2 regions of the Kribbella sp. NPDC049227 genome follow, and region 1 is predicted to be linked to the other one. Evidence: riboswitches for the same ligand, from Rfam matches in the RefSeq annotation. Region 1 holds a riboswitch; the other holds the start of a gene.
What was found. A riboswitch is a leader RNA that binds a small molecule or an ion and turns the genes downstream of it on or off. The one in region 1 is predicted to bind ZMP and ZTP.
Positions count from the first base shown of each region.

Region 2: another riboswitch for ZMP and ZTP. It lies ahead of ACGFH6_RS17595 (glycine hydroxymethyltransferase); the one in region 1 lies ahead of ACGFH6_RS28920 (bifunctional 5,10-methylenetetrahydrofolate dehydrogenase/5,10-methenyltetrahydrofolate cyclohydrolase).

Region 1 is NZ_JBICST010000006.1:606,229-610,262, reverse strand. Features, by position in the region: gene ACGFH6_RS28925 (beta-N-acetylglucosaminidase domain-containing protein) at 1-1,635, shown strand, start outside; ZMP/ZTP riboswitch at 1,636-1,725, shown strand; gene ACGFH6_RS28920 (bifunctional 5,10-methylenetetrahydrofolate dehydrogenase/5,10-methenyltetrahydrofolate cyclohydrolase) at 1,756-2,598, shown strand; gene ACGFH6_RS28915 (phytanoyl-CoA dioxygenase family protein) at 2,595-3,470, opposite strand; gene ACGFH6_RS28910 (helix-turn-helix domain-containing protein) at 3,571-4,034, shown strand, end outside.
Region 2 is NZ_JBICST010000003.1:1,126,243-1,130,276, forward strand. Features, by position in the region: gene ACGFH6_RS17590 (MFS transporter) at 1-424, shown strand, start outside; gene ACGFH6_RS17595 (glycine hydroxymethyltransferase) at 478-1,926, opposite strand; ZMP/ZTP riboswitch at 1,955-2,036, opposite strand; gene ACGFH6_RS17600 (acyl-CoA dehydrogenase family protein) at 2,063-3,688, opposite strand; gene ACGFH6_RS17605 (YhjD/YihY/BrkB family envelope integrity protein) at 3,707-4,034, shown strand, end outside.

The sequences.
Region 1 (4,034 bases):
CGCGAGACGCTGGCACGGGCCGGCGTACAGACGATCACCGACGGCGATTCTGCTGTCACTGTGCGACTCGGAGGCACGAACGCGGCTGCCGAGGGGTTGCCGCCCGAGGGGTACGTTGTTGCCGTCGGCGACAACCAGGTCGTCCTGGCCGGTGTCGATCAGCGCGGCACGTTCTACGCCGCGCAGACCTTCGCACAGCTTGTCGAGGGCAACCATGTGGAGGGCGTCGAGATCCGCGACTGGCCGACGATGCGGTACCGCGGCTCGATCGAAGGCTTCTACGGTACGCCGTGGTCGCACGCGGACCGGCTCGACCATCTGGACTACCTCGGCACGCACCGGATGAACACCTACGAGTACGCGCCGAAGGACGACCCGTACCACCGCGAGCAGTGGCGCGACCCGTACCCGGCCGGCAAGCTGGCCGAGCTCGGCGAGCTGGTCCAGCGCGCGGTGCGGAACAAGGTCGACTTCACCTTCGCGCTGTCACCCGGCCTGTCGATCCGCTACACCGACGACAGCGACTTCCAGGCGCTGATCGCCAAGTTCGAGGCCCTGTACGCACTGGGTGCGCGCGCGTTCAACGTGGCCCTGGACGACATCGAGTACGAGAAGTGGCACAGCGCCGAGGACGAGGAGAAGTACGGCGCCGGCGGTGGCGGGGCCGGGCGTGCGCAGAGCGAGTTGCTGAACCGGATCCAGCGCGAGTGGGTCGCGACCAAGCCGGACCTCGCCCCGCTGCAGATGGTCCCGACCGAGTACTACAACGTCGACGAGACGCCGTACAAGCAGGCGCTGCGGGAGCAGCTCGACAGCGCCGTGATCGTCCACTGGACCGGGATCGGCGTCGTACCGGAGACGATCACGAGCGCACAAGCGGCCGAGGCGAAGGCCGTGTTCGGGCACGACATCCTGATCTGGGACAACTACCCGGTCAACGACTACGCGGCCGCCCGGATCCTGCTCGCGGCCTACAGCGGGCGCGAGCCCGGCCTCGCCGACCAGGTCGTCGGCGTGATCTCGAACCCGATGAACCAGGCCGGGGCCAGCAAGATCGCGCTCTACTCGTTCGCCGAGTTCGGCTGGAACCCGGCGACGTACGACGAGCAGGCCTCGTGGCACCGCGCGCTCGCCGAGCGGGCCGGGGGAGACGCCGAGACGATCGCGGCGCTGGAGGTCTTCACCGACCTCACCACCTACGACGGCCGGCTGCATCTGGTGAACGCGCCGGTCCTGGCCGCGCAGACGGCCGCGTTCTGGAAGACCTGGAAGGCAGGCGACCTGGCCGGGGCCATCGCGCAGCTCGAGCCGTATCTCGAGGCGATCGAGAACGCTCCGGCCCGGATCCGCGCCGGTGTGTCCGACCCGTCGTTCGCCGACGAGGCCGGCGCCTGGCTCGATGCGACCTTCCTCTGGGCGCAAGCGTTGCGCGAGTCCCTCCGGCACCTCGAAGCAGTGGCCGAAGGCAACAGCTCGGACGCCGCCACGACCCGGGACCAGATCGACCACCTGGTCACCCAGGCCAAGACGATCCGCGACACCCGCCTCCCACACTCCAAGACCCATCCCCAACTCGGTGACCCTGTCATCGAGACCTTCCTGACCGAGGCGACGGAGGGTGGCCGGGTATCCTGAGCGGTGGACCGCGACTGGCGCTGAGGTGGACGACCACCGGGGAACGGTCCGCCGGAGGATCCGGCCGAGCCGCGCGCCTGGGCACTTGACCTGATGTCGACGCCCAAGGGAGCGCGCGCCATGACTGCCACTCTGATGACCGGTACCGACCTCGCCGCCGAGATGGTGGCGAAGGCGGCCGACCGGGCCCGTGCACTGCAGGAGCGGACCGGGGTCCAGCCGTGTCTGGCCACCGTGCTGGTCGGTGACGATCCCGCGTCCGCGACGTACGTGCGGATGAAGCAGAACCGGTCGAAGAAGGCCGGCATCGGGTCGCGGAGCGTCGTACTGCCCGCGGAGACGACGACCGAGGAACTGGTCGCGGAGCTGACGAAGCTGTCCCAGGACCCGGCGGTGCACGGGATCCTGCTGCAGCACCCGGTGCCCGCGCAGATCGACGAGCGGGCCGCGTTCGAGGCGATCGACCCGGCCAAGGACGTCGACGGTGTGACCACGCGGTCGTTCGGTGCGATGGCGTTCGGTGAGCCCGGCTTCCGGTCCGCGACGCCCGGCGGGATCATGCGCCTGCTGGAGGCGTACGACGTACCGATCGCTGGAGCGCACGCGGTGGTGATCGGCCGCAGCCCGATTCTCGGCAAGCCGGCCGGGATGTTGCTGCTGGCATCGAACGCGACCGTGACCTACACGCACTCCCGGACCACCGACCTGCCCGCGATCGTCCGGACCGCGGACATCGTGGTGGCCGCGGTCGGCCGGCCGAACTTCGTCCAGGGCGACTGGCTCAAGCCCGGCGCGGTCGTCGTCGACGCGGGCTACAACGAGGGCAACGTCGGGGACGTCGACTTCGCCGCCGCGGCCGAGGTGGCGAGCCTGATCACACCGGTCCCGGGCGGGGTCGGTCCGATGACGATCGCCCTTCTTCTGGAGCAGGCCGTCGACGCCGCCGAGGCGCAGACCTCCTAGCGGTCGCAGCCGCCGTCCTTGTCGGCGCGCGAGTGCGGGCGGGCGATGTCGTCGATGCCCTTGTAGGCGTACGGGTCGGTCCCGGCCACCATCACGATGTCGCGGTAGTCGTGCTTGCCGACATGGACTCCCGACGGCACGGACTGCCAGGGGAGCAGCGACTCCGCGCTCATGTAGTGGTTGGCGAGGGCCCGGCGGAGTCCGCGCCGGGTGGTGTTCGGTAGTGATCGGTGCAGCAGGTAGCCGTTGAAGATCACCGCCGAACCCGCCGGCACCTCGACCGGTACGGCGTCGTCGTCGGTGTAGGGGAAGTCGAACAACTCCACCGTGCAGTCGAAGCGGAGATCGTCCTGCTCGCGATCGGGATAGATGACGCCGCGGCGGTGCGAGCCCGGCAGCACCCACAGGCAGCCGTTCTCCACGGTGGCGTCGTCGAGCGCGATCCACACCGCGGTCAGCGAGCGGTCCCTGGTCGGGATGAAGAATTCGTCCTGGTGCCAGGCCTGGCCCGGCTTGCCTTCGGACTTGATGAACAGCATCGACTGCATCGCCTTCACGTTCGGCCCGATCAGCGCGGTCAGTGCCGTCACCACGCGCGGTGCGTGCAACGCGGCCAGGGCCACGTCGGACACCTTGTGGGGCTGGTGAATGCACAGGTACTTGCGCACGACATCGTCACCCGGCTCCGTGCTCGGGCTGCCTTCGACGGCCCCGAGGTCACCGCGGCACAGGCGCTCGGCCGCTGTGTGGAGCGCGGCGACCTGGTCGGGTGGAAGGGCCTGGTCGAGGACGACGAAGCCGTCGCGCTGGAACGACCCGATCAACTCGTCGGTGACCTCGGTGAACCGGCGTACGGCGGTGACAGGCTGCATCTGGCGCTCCATCCGGCCTGGGGTTGGCGATGACCGGCTTCACAGTCTCAGAGCACGGTGGGCCGGCCAATGTCGCCGGCGCGCGCTCTACTATCTGTTCGTGACATCGCGACCACCGGTGATCAGCGTGAACTCCGTGGTCCAGGTCGCGGACTATGCGCCCGGGGCGACGTACGGTCCGCGCTGGTTGCCGAACTTCGAACTGCTCTGGCTTCTGCACGGTTCGGCGCTCTGGCGGACCGAGCTGTACGACGACGCCGGGGTCCACCAAGCGACGGTGGAGGAGGAGTTGCGCCCCGGAACGGTGGCGTTGGCCCGGCGCGGCAACCGGGACTCCTATATCTGGGACTGTGATCACTGGTCGCGGCACGCCTACGTGCACTTCCAGATCGAGGACTTCGGCGGACTCGGCGCTCCGTCGAGTTGGCCCTCGGTGCGATCGAGGTCCGATCCGGGGCTGCTCGACGAACTGTGCACCTATCTGCTGGACCTGACCGGCGTGCCGGAGTCGGTTCCGGGACACAGCGACCGGCTCGTCGCGACGATGCTCGAGGTCTTCGTCAG
Region 2 (4,034 bases), on a different contig from region 1:
CCTCGGCTGTTCGATGCCGCAGGCAATGAACGCGGCGCTGGGTGTGCTCGACCCGGAGCGGGCCGGCACCGGATCCGCTCTACTGCAGGCGTTCCGGCAGGTCGGTGGCACCGTCGGCGTCGCCGTCCTCGGCACGGTGCTGAACTCGGTCTACCGGAACAACGTGGACACGAGCGGCCTGCCGGCGCAGGCGGCTGACGCGGTCGAGAAGGGCCTGGGCGGCGGGCTCGCGGTCGCGACCAAGGTCGGGTCGGCGGACCTGCTCGGCGACGTACGTGACGCGTTCATGACCAGCCTCAACACGACCATGTGGGTCTCGGCCGGCATCGCGGTCGCTGGCGCCGTACTGGCCGCCGTACTGATGCCGAAGCAGGCCGCCAAGGCCTCGCAAGAGGCGCTGATGGGGATCAAGCAGGACGCCTGACAGAGCAGCGCGGCGCCCGCTCCCGAGGGGAGAGCGGGCGCCGCGCGATGACGTCAGTTGAGCTCGAGGCCCGGGTACAGCGGGTGCTTGTCGAGCATCTCGGCCGAGGCGGCCTTGACCTTGTCGGCAACACCGTCGGCCAGCACGTACTTGGCTTTCGACGGCGCGCCGGCGGACGTCGTGGTCGGCGTCGTCGAGGACAGTACGTCGACCATCAGCTCGGCGACCCGGTCGAACTCGTCGGCCCCGAAGCCGCGCGTCGTCAGTGCCGGCGTACCGATCCGGACGCCCGACGTGTACCACGCGCCGTTCGGGTCGCGCGGTACGGCGTTCCGGTTGGTCACGATGCCCGCGTCGAGCAGCGCCGACTCGGCCTGCCGCCCGGTGATCCCGTACGACGAGACGTCGAGCAGGGCCAGGTGGTTCTCGGTGCCATCGGTGACGAGCTTGACGCCACGCTTCATCAGGCCCTCCGCGAGCACGACCGCGTTGTCGGCGACGGCCTGGGCGTACTCCTGGAACGACGGCTGCCGGGCCTCTGCCAGCGCGACCGCCTTCGCCGCCATCGTCTGGCCGAGCGGGCCACCCAGAACCATCGGGCAGCCGCGGTCGACGGCGTCGGCGTACTCCGGCTGGCACAGCACCATGCCGCCGCGCGGGCCGCGCAGCGACTTGTGCGTGGTCGTGGTGGTGACGTGCGCATGCGGGATCGGGTCGAAGTCGTCGGTGAAGACCTTGCCGGCGACCAGACCGGCGAAGTGCGCCATGTCGACCATCAGCGTCGCGCCGACCTCGTCGGCGATCTCGCGCATCTTCGCGAAGTTCACCTTCCGCGGGTACGCCGAGTAGCCGGCGATCAGGATCAGCGGCTTGAACTCCCGCGCCGTGCGGGCGACCTCGTCGTAGTCGAGCAGCCCGGTCTCCGGATCGGTGCCGTAGGAGCTCTGGTGGAACATCTTGCCGGAGATGTTCGGCCGGAAGCCGTGGGTCAGGTGGCCGCCGGCGTCCAGCGACATGCCGAGCATCTTCTGGTCACCGAACGCCCGGCGCAGCTTGGACCAGTCCTCCTCGGACAGGTCGTTGACGTGCTTCGCGCCCGCCTCGGCCAGCGCCGGGGACTCGATCCGCTGGGCCAGGATCGCCCAGAAGGCGACCAGGTTCGCGTCGATGCCGGAGTGCGGCTGGACGTAGGCATGCGGGGCGTTGAACAGCGCCGTGGCGTGGTCGGCCGCGGCCTGCTCGACGGTGTCGATGTTCTGGCAGCCGGCGTAGAAGCGGTGCCCGATGGTGCCCTCGGCGTACTTGTCCGAGAGCCAGTTGCCCATCGTCAGCAAGGTGGCGGGGGAGGCGTAGTTCTCGCTCGCGATCAGCTTCAGCGAGGAACGCTGGTCGGCCAGTTCGGCCTTGATCGCGCCGGCGACGGTGGGTTCCACCGCGGCGATCACCTGGAGCGCGTTGTTGTACGCGGCCGACGCGGCCGCTGCGTCGAAGGGTTGAGTCATCGTTGTCTCTCCTGCGGTTGCAGTGGGTCGTGGGCACCCAGGCGCACGGTGCCGACGGTCTTCGCTCCCCGGTGGTTCTCCACCTCAGCGCGCCAGTCGCGACGCGGCCACCCTACCGTGCGGCCGCCGCTCGGAGTCAGAGGCTGCGGTCGGTGATCAGGCCGAACGGCGTGGTCCGCGGGAGGGTGCCGAAGACGCCGCCCCAGTCGTTCGCCAGCCGGGACGCGACGAAGGCGTCCGCGACCGCGGGAGTCGAGTGCCGGACGAGCAGGGACGCCTGCAGGCACAGCGCCATCCGCGCGGCCAGCCGACGGGCTCCCGCCTCCGCGCCCTCGACGTCAGCAAGCGCTTGCAGTACGTCGTTCACCGCGGTGTCCAGGCGCTCGTCCGCACCCCGCGCCGCGCCGACTTCCAGCAACCACGCCTCGAGCGACTCGGGCCGTCTGAGGGCTCGCAGTACGTCGAGGGCGTTGACGTTCCCCGACCCTTCCCAGATCGAGTTCAGCGGGGACTCCCGGAACAGCAGAGGCATCCCGGACTCCTCGACGAACCCGTTCCCGCCGAGACACTCAAGGGCCTCGGCGGCCATGAACGGCGTCCGCTTGCTCACCCAGAACTTTGCCAGCGGCAGCCCGATCCGCCGGAACGCGGCCTCCTGCTCGTTGCCGCCGGCCGACGCGTCGACGGCCGCCGCAAGCCGCATCGCGAGCGCTGTCGCAGCCTCACTCTCCAGCGCCAGGTCGGCCAGCACGTTCTGCATCGCGGGCTTGTCGGCGAGCAGGTCACCGAACGCCGAACGGTGGCGGGTGTGCCAGAGCGCCTCCACCAGCGCGCGCCGCTGCAGAGCGGCCGAGCCGAGGACGCAGTCCAGCCGGGTCGCGGCCACCATCTCGATGATCGTGCGGACCCCGGCGCCCTCGTCGCCGAGGCGGTAGCCGACCGTGCCGTGGAACTCGACCTCGCTGGACGCGTTCGACCGGTTCCCGAGCTTGTCCTTCAGCCGCTGCAGGGCAAACGCGTTCCGGTTGCCGTCGGCAAGCACGCGCGGGACGACGAAGCAGCTCAGTCCGTCCGGCGCCTGCGCCAGTACCAGGAAGACGTCGACCTGTGGCGCCGAGCAGAACCACTTGTGCCCGTTCAGCTGGTACTCACCGTCGTCACCGGCCGGCGTCGCGGTGGTCAGGTTCGCCCGGACGTCCGAGCCGCCCTGCTTCTCGGTCATCCCCATCCCCGCGAGTACGCCGGTCTTGGTGGCCGCAGGCAACCGGCGTACGTCGTACTGGCGCGAAGCCAGCTGTGGGACCCACTCCTTGGCGAGCCGTTCGTCGGCCCTGAGAGCGGGGACGGCGGCGTACGTCATCGAGATCGGGCAGCCGTGGCCGGGCTCGACCTGGGACCAGACGTAGAAGCCGGCCGCGCGGGTCAGGTGTGGGGAGGGCTGGTCGCTCATCCACGGCGCGGCCTGCAGCCCGAAGTCGACGGCGCGCTCCATCAGCCAGTGCCAGGAGGGATGGAACTCGACCTCGTCGATCCGGTTCCCGTACCGGTCGTGCGTGCGCAGGACCGGTGGGTTCTGGTTCGCCGGGAGTGCCTGGGCGAGGGCCTCTTCGGAGCCCGCGAGCTCGCCGATCCGGGTCAGTCCGGGATCGTCCGCGAGGTCGGCGTACGGACGCAGAGCGTCACCGAGGGCCGTGTCCCGGGTGAAGAAGTTCACCCCCTGGAGTGGGGGAGCCTGATTCGTTACCGCGAATGGGTCCGCCATGTCAGTACGGTAAGCGGTATGGCACGTTCAGGGGCAAGACCCGCGGGTGGGAGCTCCCTCTCATTGGCATGGGTCCGCAAGATCCCCGCGACGACCTGGAAGCTGCTCACCCAGACTGTCGGTGTCTGTCTGCGCTACCGGGTCACCGGTCTCGCGGCCGAGGGGGCGTTCTTCGCGATCCTCTCGCTGCCGCCGCTGATTTTCGGGCTGGCCGGAAGTCTGGGTTACATCGCCAGCAAGTACTTCGAGGTCGAAACGATCGACGACATCAAGGCGCAGATCGTCGAACTGGCCGCCCGGGCGCTGACCGCCGACTCGGTCCAGGGTGTGATCGTGCCGACCCTGG